Regions from separate parts of the Kushneria phosphatilytica genome, predicted to be linked through region 2. Evidence: predicted binding sites of a transcription regulator. Region 2 holds the regulator's gene; each other region holds the start of a gene.

Region 1 (4,237 bases), 1.2 Mb from region 2:
GGCGCCCCTCGATGGGCAAGACCACTTTTGCGATGAATCTGGTCGAGCACGCCGTGGTCAGCAGTGACAAGGCTGTGGTGGTGTTTTCGATGGAGATGCCGGCAGAGTCGCTGATGCTGCGTATGGTGTCGTCGCTCGGGCGGATCGACCAGACCCGAGTGCGAAATGGTCAGCTCGAGGACGAAGACTGGCCGCGTCTGACATCGGCGGTCAACCTGCTCAAGGACAAGCAACTCTACGTGGATGACACGCCGGCGCTGTCGCCCAACGAGATGCGTGCCAGAACTCGCCGTCTGGCGCGTGAGGCGGGAGGTATCGGCCTGATCATGATCGATTATCTGCAGTTGATGCAGGTGCCAGGCATGTCGGAGAACCGGACGGCCGAAATCTCCGAGATTTCTCGCTCGCTCAAGGGGCTGGCGAAGGAGTTCAACTGTCCGGTGGTGGCGCTTTCGCAGTTGAATCGTTCACTTGAGCAGCGCCCCAATAAACGCCCTGTGATGTCGGACCTGCGCGAATCGGGTGCTATCGAGCAGGATGCTGATGTGATCGCCTTCGTGTATCGCGATGAGGTGTATAACAAGGACAATCCCGATAACAAGGGACTGGCCGAACTGATCATTGGCAAGCACCGTAACGGCCCGGTAGGGACCGTACATATGGCCTTTATTGGCAAGTATACCCGTTTCGAGGATCTCGCCCCGGGGAGCTACGGTCAGTACGAGGAGTAGCACGGGAAAGGTCGACTTTTCTGAAAATGGCCAGAATCCTGATTCTGCCGCCCAGCATGATGTGCCACTGATATGGTCAGGGCGGCAGTCGTAATCGAATTTCCGATGGAGTGATCAACCATGGCAGGATACAAGCGCGGCCGTCGCCGCCAGCCTCGTGAAGAGAAGCGTGGCACTCTGGAGAGTGTTGAAACCGAAGGCCCGTTCAAGGAGTGGTTGGGCATGCCGGATCTTTACCGGCATACCCTCGTGGTGGATGGCGAAACCTACAGTTATCAGGTCGAAGAGTCCGAGCTGCCGGTAGCCGTGGGAGACTATGTGGTGTTTCGTTATCGGGATACCAAAGGGGGCCGCTGGGTGGATCGGCGTTCACTGGGTGTTGCCATCGACCCTTCCAGCTATCAGCGTGACTGAGCGGTAGCTGACTGACCTGCCCGACGGTGGTAAAAGGCGACCGGTTGGCGGGTCAGTGCCTTCCGGTGCTCCTTGTCTCCAGCCGTCTTTTTGAAGTTTAAACGCTCTACTCCCTCCTTTATACCGTTATCTTGTGTCAGTAATTCTCTTTGCTGATTTCACTCAGGGTTGCTTCATCAAGAGTCTGCAAGAATCGGGGCAGTGCCTCGGCATATCCGCCCAACGCCTGCGTTAATGCACGCACAAGTTGGTAACCGCTTTTGTCTGTTGCCACACTCTCTGGTATGGGCAATTTAATCCTGCCGCTGACGGGTGACACGTTTCAAGACAGTCAGCCCGGCACCTGACTCATTCCGTGCGCTGTCACAGGACACTGCACGAAGTGGGCTGCTCATCGCTGAACCTGTAGCCGCAGAGGGTACGATTCTCCTTTCATGTCATCAGAGCGTCATCCGTGGGCTTCAGGATAATATGGCAATCGCCGATATGAATCATGTACCGGGCAGGGGCCCGAGCAACAGGAGTACTCGCCATGGAATTGCAGCAACTCAGGCGGGCCGTCAGGGAACAGGCGGATATGGAAATTCATGTGGTACGACACACTGGCAGCCAGCTCTATCAGGTCGAGTGCTTGCCGACCGATGGAGATAGTCAGTTGCTTCGAAGAAGTGGCAAGCCGAAGCTCTATCGATCACTGGACGCGGCGGAAGATGATCTGCGCCGCGCTGGTGTACACAGGGCCTGGCTGGTGCATCAGGTGCCCAATGATGAAGTAGTTGGCCGGCCGCCGAACTATCATCATCCACTGACATCACGTATTCCGCTAACCTTTTGAAGCTGTCGTTTCAGCTTCGATAGCCTGCAAGATGATCGCCCTGGCCGTAGGCCGGCTCAAAATGAATCTCTTCCAGAATCTGCCGGGCCTTGTCACGCTGTGCCCGGCGTCGCTCGTCGCTCATGCGGTGTAGTGAGCCGTAGATCAGCTTCATGCGATGATTTTTCGCCAGTTCACGTTCGTGCCGCTCGAGGAAATCCCAATAAAGGCTGTTGAAGGGGCAGGCGTTATCGCCAGTGGTCTGTTTGACGTCGTAATGACAGTGACGGCAGTGATCCGACATGCGATCAATGTACTTGCCTGAAGCGCAGTAGGGCTTCGAGCCGAGATAACCGCCATCGGCATGGAGCACCATACCCAGCGTATTGGGAAGTTCTACCCATTCATGGGCATCGGCATAGACTGCCAGATACCAGTCGCACAACGCTTCCGGTTTGACGCCGCAGAGCAGGGCGAAATTGCCGGTCACCATCAGTCGCTGAATATGATGAGCATAGGCATTATCGTGGGTCATGGTGATGGCGCGATTCAAACAGCGCATCCTGGTATCACCACTCCAGTAGAAGTCGGGCAGCCCTCGCTCGGCCCGGAGCCGATTCTCGCGCTTGTAGTTCGGCATTCTTGACCAGTAAACACCGCGCACGAATTCGCGCCACCCGAGAATCTGACGAATAAAGCCCTCAACCGCATTGATTGGCGCGTGGCCTTCCTGCCAGGCACGTTCGGCAGCTTGGCAGACTTCTCTTGGCGATAGCAGCCCGGTGTTGAGTGAGGCCGACAATCGGGAGTGAAACAGAAAGGGTTCATGGTCGCTGATGGCATCCTGATAGCGACCGAAATCGATCAGCAGATGGCGGATGAAATGACGTAGATCGCTGAGTGCCTGGCGTCGTGTGACCGCCCAGTTGAACCCCTTGAGCGTTCCGAAGTGATCACTGAAGTGACGCTCGACCAATGCCATGACCTCCCTGGTGGTCGCATCCGGCTGGTGGCGGGGCGGATCAGGTACATCGAGCTTATTGGGTAACGCTTCACGATTGTCGTGGTCGAAATTCCACTGACCGCCGGCCGGTTCATCGTTTTCCATCAGGATGCCGCTCTCGCGGCGCATGTTCCGATAAAAGTGTTCCATGCGCAGCTGTCGGCGGTTACCTGCCCAGCGAGCAAATTCGTCCGGTGAGCAGAAGAAACGATCATCCTCGGTCAAGTGCCATTGTGGGGTATGATCCCTGCGCTGGCTGATACGTTCGTGTAACCGCCAGTCGCCGGGGCGCGTGACATGAATCTCGCTGCAGTGATACAACCGGGCCAGGCGCTCGGCTTCATCCAGCAGATCCTGGCAGTTATCCGCATCCTCCAGACCACTGTAATGGACCTGGTAGCCGCGATTGCGCAGGGCTTCGGCAAAATGGCGCATGGCGGAAAACAAAAGCACGATTTTCTGAGGATGGTGCGGTACGTAGCGCCCTTCGCCATCGACCTCACACAATGCCAGTACGGCATTGCTCGGCGGATCACGCAGCAATGGCAGATCGAAGCTCAATTGATCGGCGAGAATCAGAATCAGGGGTCGTGACATATACGCCGGGCCTTTTGGAAGTCCATTTATCTGACGGTCATGATCATTTCAATATCAGATATAGCGACATTTCATCCCGTCGACAGGGTAGTTGCTGATAGAATCCCTGTATCGGAAAAAAGAGACAGACCAGGAGTTTTCAATGGCGGAGGCTACCTTCGGTGTTTTGCTGGCCAATCTGGGCACGCCAGATGCACCTACGCCGGCAGCAGTACGACGCTATCTGGCAGAGTTCCTCTGGGACCGTCGAGTCATCGATGTGTCCCGACCGGTCTGGTGGATGATTCTTAACGGTATCGTGCTGCGCACTCGGCCGAAAAAGGTGGCCGAGGCCTATGCTTCGGTATGGGAAGAGGAAGGCTCACCGCTGCTGGCTATCGGCCGTCGTCAGCAACGGGCATTGAAGGCTCGACTCGATACTCATTTCGATGCTGATATCCCGGTTGAGCTGGCCATGACCTATGGGCGCCCGACCATGGAAGCGGCCGGACTGACCTTTCGCAAGGCCGGTGTGGAACGCATTCTGGTGCTACCGCTTTATCCCCAGTATTCCCGTACCACGACTGCGCCCGTATTCGATCGGCTGGCGGATGCGCTGGCACCCTGCCCGCATCTGCCCGAGCTGCGAATGGTACGCGACTATCATGAAGAGCCGGGTTATATCGATGCACTGGCTGC
Region 2 (4,237 bases):
TGTGCATTATACCGATGGCAATGATGCATCGGCGCTCAGGGCGCTGACGGGTTCCGATGTCAGCGTTCACTATCTGGTGCTCGATCATCCGGCTCGCTGGGCAGGGCAGCCGGTGGTGCTGCAGTTGCTCGATGAGAAGCAGCGTGCCTGGCATGCCGGGGTGAGCCAGTGGGGCGATCGCCACCATCTCAATGACACCTCGATCGGTATCGAAATCGTCAACGAGGGCTATCACGAGACGCCGGCAGGACGCGTCTGGTCACCGTTTTCGGAAGATCAGATCGAGCTGGTCATTCGGCTGGCACAGGATATTGTCAGGCGTTACCACATCGATCCGGCTCATGTGCTGGCCCATGGTGATGTCGCACCAGGACGCAAGGTCGATCCCGGGCCGTTCTTTCCCTGGCGACGATTGCATGAAGCAGGTATCGGTGCCTGGCCGAGGCCTTCAGCCGTGATGCGCTGGCGTGAGCGGTTTCAACAGCATCAGCCTGATGGCGCGTTGATGCATCGGGCCCTGGCCGCCTGGGGCTATGCCGTGCCGGACAGTCATGATGCTCAAGCCCTGCAGCCGGTGATCCGGGCCTTTCAGTTGCATTTTCGTCCTACCGAAGCCCGGGGAGTGATCGATACCGATACTGCTGCGAGGCTGTTTGCGCTGATTGAACGCTATCAGGGGCGGGCGACTGCGATGGCGCTTCTGGAAGCATGAATTATCCACAGCCGGTTGATCCTCAACCGGTTGTGGATAATCGTAAGGGATTGCCGTTTCAGTCCCGAAGCCGGGCGTTGGAGGGCTCGGACAGGGCGGTGCCGGTGGTGGCCGGGCTCAGACGGGCTGCCGGTAGTATGCAGCGGAATTCGGCACCATCGCCCGGGGTGCTTTCGATCTCGAGCCGAGCGTCGTGTCGAAACAGCACGTGTTTGACGATAGCCAGCCCCAGACCGGTGCCGCCACTGGCCAGCGAACGGCTCTTGTCGATGCGATAGAAGCGTTCGGTCAGACGATCGAGATGCTGGGGTTCTATGCCATCGCCATCATCGATCACCGACAGGGCACCATCACCGCCTTCCCAGGGTTGATAGCGTAGCGTGATGGTGCTGCCCTCGGGCGTATAGCGCACGGCGTTATAAACCAGATTGGACAGTGCGCTGGCCAGCTCCTGCTCATCGCCATAGAACCAGCGATCATCTTCGATGTCGGTATGAAAATGGTGGCTACCTCCGGCCAGAGCCTCTCCATCGATGACGGCCTGGTGACAGAGTGCGGCGATCGAGATGGGCCGGTCGCTGTCATGACGATCGGCGGTCTCCAGTCGAGCCAGCGTCAGCAGATCGCTGACCAGGCGCTGCATGCGATCGGTCTGGGCCTCCATCTGGGTGAGACCCCGCACCAGCCGCTCGGGCAGGTTGTCGCGATGATCAAGCCAGGTTTCGAGATAGCCGGCCAGCACGGTCAGGGGCGTGCGCAGCTCATGCGAAACATTGGCGACAAAATCGCGTCGCATCATTTCCAGCCGATGCAGGCGGGTGATATCGCGGATCACGATCAGACGCTCGTTATCGCCGAACAGGGTGATCTGAACTTCCAGCATCATGTTGTCGCGGATCGGAGAGGCCAGGGTTAACGGCTCGCGATAGTCGTTGCCACGGAAGTATTCGATGAAGTGGGGATCACGCAGATAGTTGGTGAGATGCTGGCCCCGGTCATGATGGGGTTCAAGCTCGAGCAGTCGCTGGGCGGCACTGTTCCACCAGTCCAGATTGCCGCTGGAGTCGAGCATGATCACGCCTTCGCGCATCGCCTCGCTGGACTCCTGCACCCGATTGATGACCGAACGCAGCCGCCCCTGCATATGGCGCTGGCCCTTCTGATAGCGGTAGAGGCGGTCAAACAGATCGCCCCAGACCCCTTCACCGGCCGGCGGTGACTGTTCGACCGGCGCTTCCAGCCAGACATAGAGCTTTCTGAGATGGCGCAGGGTAAAGGCCATGTGAACCGCCAGTCCCAGCGCGATCCCCCAGCCAGGGTAGCCGATCAGCCAGCCCAGCAGGCCGAAACCGAGTACCAGATAGGCGAGTCGCCAGAGTTCATTGATCCAGTAATGCACGCGTGTCCGTCGCTATCAAACGATGGATGAAACCCTCAACGAGTCGAGAAACGATAGCCCGTGCCTCGCACCGTCTGCACCAGCTGCTGATGATCATCGCCCAGTGCCTTGCGCAGTCGACGGATATGAACATCAACCGTTCGCTCCTCGACATAGACATTACCGCCCCACACCTGATCGAGCAGCTGGGCGCGCGTATAGGCACGTTCCTGATGGGTCATGAAGAATTGCAAAAGCCGATATTCGGTCGGACCGATCTCAAGTGACTGGCCATTGATACTGACCCGGTGACTGGCAGGGTCCAGCGCCAGCCCGTTGATCTCGACCGTTTCTTCCACGCCACGTGGTGTCGTACGCCGCAGGACGGCCTTGAGCCGGGCGACGAGTTCACGCGGTGAAAAGGGTTTGGTGATGTAATCGTCGGCACCACTCTCCAGCCCCTGAATCTTGTTGTCCTCTTCACTACGAGCAGTGAGCAGGATGATGGGGACTTCGCGGGTGGTTTCATCGCGTTTGAGCCGGCGGGCCAGCTCGATGCCACTGGTGCCCGGCAGCATCCAGTCGAGCAGGATCAGATCGGGATGTTCATCCACCACCCGGGCGTGTGCCTGCTGGGCATTCTCGGCCTCGATAATGCGGAAATCTGCCATTTCGAGGGCAACGGCGATCATTTCGCGAATCGAGGCCTCATCATCGACGATCAGCACGGTTCGGGACATGCGTCATACTCCGGCAAACGAACGTGACAACTCGGTGACGATTTAACCGGTGAGCGATGACAGTATTGTGACAGCCGGTGTGCTGTCCAGCGCAGGTGTCCTCAGGGCGTCGGCCAGGTCGCCAGTACCACCCCGGCGAACAGCACCACACCCACCCAGTGATTGTTGAGAAAGGCCGCAAAGCAGCCCTCTCGGGTGCGTCCCCGGGTCAGCCATTGCTGATAGCCAAAGATTGCGGCGATGGCCACCAGTGCCAGCCAGTAGAAGCCGTTAAGCCCGGCCAGACCGCCGACCACGGCCAGCAGTACCAGCATCAGGGTTTGCAGCGCGCCCAGAATCATCAGATCGAAGCGGCCGAAGATGATGGCGGTCGATTTGATGCCGATTTTCAGGTCGTCATCGCGGTCCACCATGGCGTATTGGGTATCGTAGACCTGAGTCCATACCAGTCCGGCGGCAAACAGCCACCAGGCGATGGCGGGCACCGTCTGCTGTTCGGCCCCGAAGGCCATCGGGATGCCCCAGCCGAAGGCAGCGCCCAGCACGACCTGGGGAAAGTGGGTATAGCGCTTCATGAACGGATAGGTGGCTGCCAGGGCCGCACCGCCCAGTGACAGGGCAATGGTAAAGAGATTGGTGAAGCAGACCAGCACGAAGGAGAGAGCGATCAGTGCAGCAAACAGTGTCAGTGCCTCGCGTTCGCTGATGCGCCCGGTCGCCAGCGGACGCTCGCGGGTGCGTCTGACATGACCGTCAAAGTTGCGATCGGCGTAGTCGTTGATCACGCAGCCGGCAGCACGCATCGCGTATACGCCAGCCACGAAGATGATCAGATTGGTACGCTGAGGCAGGCCATCGGCCGCCAGCCAGAGCGCTGCAAGGGTCGGCCACATCAGAAGCCAGGTGCCGATCGGGCGATCCAGCCGTGTCAGGCGCAAAAAATCGGGAATACGTTGCAGCGCAGTACGAGCGGTCATGCGTTCTCCATGATCGGGGCGGGCGGACGTGGATGACGTTGCGATTCCTGCCGGGATTCACTGATTTCGGCCGAATCGTCATGCATGAGATCGGCCAGCGCGGGCAGAAAACTCTCCTGGACCAGTAATCGACAACGGGGATGCCGGAAGACCGAGCGTCGGGTCCAGATGCCCTGGTGTCCGGCGATCTGCAAGGAATGATCCGTCAGTTCGATGGCGGAGCGTGTGACATCAGGATGGCTGAACAACCAGTGTCCCAGCGCCTTGCGACCCAGCAGACGCACTTCGCGGGGGAGTTCTCCAAGTGGTACGACACTGCGCGCGGCAATCAATGGAACATCGGCATATTCGAGGGTCACTTCACGAATCCAGGCCAGCCGGCGCTGTGGCAAGGCGAGTCTTCTCGCCTCATCAAGTGTCGGGGGAGCCG
Region 3 (4,237 bases), 760 kb from region 2:
AAGCGGCGTCAGACGCCGCTGAACCAGTTATAGCCCTGATCTTCCCAGTAACCGCCGGGATAGGTATTGGTCACAGTGATGGCCGTGACATGCTTGGCACTCTTGAAACCGAGTTTGGTAGGAATGCGCAATCGCAGTGGAAAGCCATATTCATCCGGCAGGGCTTCGAGGTTGCGCCCTGTTTCAAGGGCCAGCAGGGTTTGCGGATGAAGTGCCGATGCCATGTCGATACTGGTGTAGTAGCGATCGGCGCACTGAAAGCCGACGTAGCGCGCGCTGGTATCGGCACCGATCCGTTTCAGGAAGTCGCCCAGTGGCACCCCCCGCCACTGCCCGATGGCGCTCCAGCCTTCAATGCAGATGTGTCGGGTAATCTGGGCGCGCTGGGGCAGGGCGCGTAGGGCGTCCAGTGTCCAGGGCCTGCGCTCCTGCACCATGCCGGAGACTTCGAGTCGATAGTCCGATGCCCCGACGATCGGCACGTTGTACTGCGGGTAAAAGGCATTGAAGGGAAACGGTTCGGTGAGCTCGCTGGCAGCGAAGGTCGGGGCCAGCCGCTGGCCGCTGAACAACCACGCCTGAACCCGATCATTGAAGCGAGACATCGACCACAGCACACGATCGACGCTATCGCCATCCTGCAGGTTGCAGCCCGAAAGCATTGCCAGCGCGCCCAGTGACAGGGAACCACGCAGCAGCAGACGCCGTTGGACATCGACCAGCTGTCGCTGCTGCGCCGGTTCCAGCGATGGCGGTGAGCGGCGTGAATCACGATGGTTCATGGTGATCATCCTCGTGCTGACGGCTGCGCGCGCGGCCGCTGATCATGGGCCACAGGGTGCGGGGGACCAGTGCCACCAGTACCAGATGGATGGCAATGAACAGGCCGATGCCGGCCATGGCAAAAAAGTGCACGTAACGCGCCGTATCGAAACCGCCCAGCAGGGCGGTCAGTGGGTGGAACTGTACCGGCTTCCAGATGGCCAGCCCTGACAGCACCACCAGTACGCACAGTGCGATAACCCCCAGGTAGAGCAGCTTCTGCACCGCGTTGTAGTGACCGAGACGGTGGGCCAGTCGAAAGGTCAGGGCCGCGCGCAGATCGGTAATCACCGCTCGCGGTGAGAGTGGCAGCAGATCATGTCGAAAATGCCGGCTCAGTACCCCCCAGGTGATGTAACCCAGTCCGTTGATGACCAACACCCACATGATCGCCAGATGCCAGGCGATATTCCCCCCCAGCCAGCCACCCAGGGTCAGGCTGTGCGAAAAGGTGAAACCGAACAGGGGCGACGCGTTGTAAATACCCCAGCCGCTCATGAACATGCCCAGCATGCAGCCGGCATTGAGCCAATGGGTCATGCGTACCGGCCCGGCATGAATCCGCCGATAGCCGGGGAATGACATCGGATTGTTCATGTCATTGTCTCCGGGAGCCCGGGCACCCCGTTTGTCGGGGTGCCGTCACGGGCGCATTACATTGGCGGCGCGACACCATCGCGACCGACTGAAATGCGATCAGCCACAAGATCATCGTTCTGACTGTCAGCAGTGGGGAACAACACCAGTTTCTCGCCAGCTTTCAGATCGCTGTGGCTTCCCGGGGCCAGTGAAACAATGGGCACATTCTCGGGAACGGTCAGCTTTTTCTGCTGGCCGTTGTAGTCAACCACCAGGGTGCGGCCACTGGATTTGACGAAGCTGCCGACCGAACCATTGGTCATGGTGCCCATCGATCCATCGGCGTTCTCCCAGCCGTAATGCCCTTCCCCGGTGCCTTTCATGCTGGGCGCAAAGACATGCACTTCCAGTGCCTTGAGCGTGCCATCCGGCTGAGGAATAGCGGCAGAGCCGATATAGCTGTCGGGTTTGATGTCCTTGAAATCAGCGTTGGTAACTACCGCCACTTTCGTCTGGTCGGTGAGCTGAACATGCAGGTGCTTGTCACCACGCGCCGTAGTGATATCGAGTGCCTTGGCACTGACCTGATTGATGGTGCCACGCATGGGATGGACGACCTTTTGTGCATCGGCATGCGCCAGGCTGATACCGCCGAGCAGCAGCAGGCCGAGTGTGGCACTGGCAAGACGATTGACCATGAAGGAACTCTCCTGGGTGAGTGGACACCTTCGATTGTGGCTCGCCGGCAGGCACGGGAAGCTGACTTGCAGATGACAGAATTGTCATCCGTCAGTGGCTCGGGAGTCGCTACAATGGCAGCTTCAGGAGTGGGGGAGGTCATCATGAAACTGCTGATCGTCGAAGATGACGCCAGTACCGGTGCCTATCTGAGCAAGGGGCTGGGAGAATCCGGCTATGTGGTGGATCAAGCCGATAACGGCGTCGATGCCCTGCATATGGCACTCGAGCACCATTACGACCTGATCGTGCTCGACGTCATGCTGCCGGGCATTGATGGCTGGCAGGTTCTGGAAGTGTTGCGCGGCAAGCAGGATGTCCCGGTATTGTTTCTGACGGCCCGGGATCGGCTTGATGATCGTATCCGGGGTCTGGAACTCGGGGCCGATGATTATCTGGTCAAACCCTTCTCCTTTACCGAATTATTGCTGCGTATTCGCACCATCCTGCGTCGTGGGGTGGTACGCGAAGTCGAGCATTTTCATCTGGCCGATCTGGAGATGGATGTCCTGCGTCGCCGCGTGACCCGGCAGCAGCACAATATCCCCCTGACCAACAAGGAATTCGCACTGCTGCATCTGTTCCTGCGTCGTGAGGGAGAAGTGCTCTCGCGGGCACTGATCGCCTCTGAGGTATGGGACATGAATTTTGACAGCGATACCAATGTTGTTGATGTCGCGGTCAAGCGGTTGCGCGCCAAGATCGATCATGACTGGCCGGTAAGACTGATCCATACCGTGCGAGGTATCGGTTATGTCTGCGAGGTTCGCACGTGCGACGTTCCCTGATTCTGCGCATGACACTGGTCTTCGCCCTGATCGCACTGATTGTCGTCGGGGCCACCGGGTTATTTCTCTACCATTCGGTGAAAGCCGATATTCTGATGCGTGCCGATAACGGAGTGCTGACCCGAATGATCCGTTATCGCAATCTGTTGCATACCGATCTGGGGCTCGAAGACCTGCGTTCCCGGCCGCAGCTGTTTCAGAACATGCTGGGAGACGAGCAGGATGTGTTTCTTTTGCAGCGTCCCGGCCATGCGCCATTGATTGATATCAATCCGCGCCAGGCGTCGATCCCCGAGCTGGATGTCATTGCGGAGGGACGTACACCGAGCCGTTCGGATCTGCGCACCGGCCGAACTGCGGATGGGACGCCTCTGCGAGTGGCGGCCGCTCGCGTCAGTATCGATGGGGAGCCGGTCAAACTGATCATCGGGCACCTGCTCAACAAGGAGATGGCCCTGCTGGCGAGTTATCGTCGCTGGATTCTGGAGGCAGTGCTATCGGCCTTCCTGGCGACGGCGCTGTTCGGATACATGGCGCTGCAGCGGGGCTTGCGCCCATTGAGACGACTCGCCCGGCAGGCTGCCGACATCCGCCCCACGACCCTGACCCAGCGGTTGGGGCTTGAACATACGCCGGCCGAGCTGGATCGACTGACGCAATCGGTGAATGGGATGCTGGATCGGCTGGAGGATGGCTATGAGCGCCTGACCCAGTTTTCTGCCGATCTGGCGCATGAGATACGCACACCCGTCAATGCGCTGATGGGACATCACCAGGTGGCGCTGAGCCACTCCCGGTCGGTCGAGGAGTATCAGAGCCTGCTGGTCACGAATCTGGCCGAGCTTGAGCGTATCTCACGACTGGTCGAGAACATTCTGTTTCTGGCGCGTGCTGACGATGCCCGGGAAGTGATCGAGATTCGTTGCCTGTCACTCGAGGAAGAAGTCAGACGGGTAGTGGAGTATTTTGAAAATCTCGCCGAAGAGCGCTCACTCTGCTTTCAGGTCAGGGTCGAAGGAGATATCCGGGCCGATCCAATGCTGCTGCGTCGAGCCCTGAGTAATCTGGTGGCCAATGCCGTGCACCATGGTAGCCCGGCCAGCGACATCATTATCCGTATTGAAAAAGAGCGTCGCTACTGTTGCCTGATTGTTGAAAATCGCAGTCTCCATCGACTGCAACCCGCCCAGGTCGAGCGGCTGTTTGATCGCTTCTATCGGGGCGATGCCTCACGTCAGAGTGGAGGAGATTCCAATGGTCTTGGTCTGGCCATCGTCGCCGCCATCATGAAACTTCATGGGGGCCACGTC

The links. The regulator PhoB, encoded in region 2, activates phosphate uptake and scavenging genes when phosphate is short. The targets are predictions, from matches to a motif close to TGTCATANNNNTGTCANA.
Region 1: the regulator PhoB is predicted to act here: its motif matches at 1,581-1,598, upstream of FY550_RS05055 (DUF6482 family protein).
Region 3: the regulator PhoB is predicted to act here: its motif matches at 2,160-2,177, upstream of FY550_RS12850 (heavy metal response regulator transcription factor).

Annotation. Positions count from the first base shown of each region.
Region 1 covers NZ_CP043420.1:1,142,040-1,146,276, forward strand. The annotation lists gene dnaB (replicative DNA helicase) at 1-731, shown strand, start outside; gene FY550_RS05050 (hypothetical protein) at 852-1,145, shown strand; gene FY550_RS05055 (DUF6482 family protein) at 1,678-1,980, shown strand; gene FY550_RS05060 (cryptochrome/photolyase family protein) at 1,991-3,559, opposite strand; gene hemH (ferrochelatase) at 3,702-4,237, shown strand, end outside.
Region 2 covers NZ_CP043420.1:3,551,854-3,556,090, reverse strand. The annotation lists gene FY550_RS16505 (N-acetylmuramoyl-L-alanine amidase) at 1-712, shown strand, start outside; gene phoR (phosphate regulon sensor histidine kinase PhoR) at 771-2,111, opposite strand; gene phoB (phosphate regulon transcriptional regulator PhoB) at 2,147-2,830, opposite strand; gene ubiA (4-hydroxybenzoate octaprenyltransferase) at 2,932-3,807, opposite strand; gene FY550_RS16485 (chorismate--pyruvate lyase family protein) at 3,804-4,237, opposite strand, start outside.
Region 3 covers NZ_CP043420.1:2,794,211-2,798,447, reverse strand. The annotation lists gene FY550_RS12865 (molybdopterin-dependent oxidoreductase) at 9-782, opposite strand; gene FY550_RS12860 (cytochrome b/b6 domain-containing protein) at 769-1,419, opposite strand; gene FY550_RS12855 (hypothetical protein) at 1,476-2,099, opposite strand; gene FY550_RS12850 (heavy metal response regulator transcription factor) at 2,244-2,927, shown strand; gene FY550_RS12845 (heavy metal sensor histidine kinase) at 2,912-4,237, shown strand, end outside.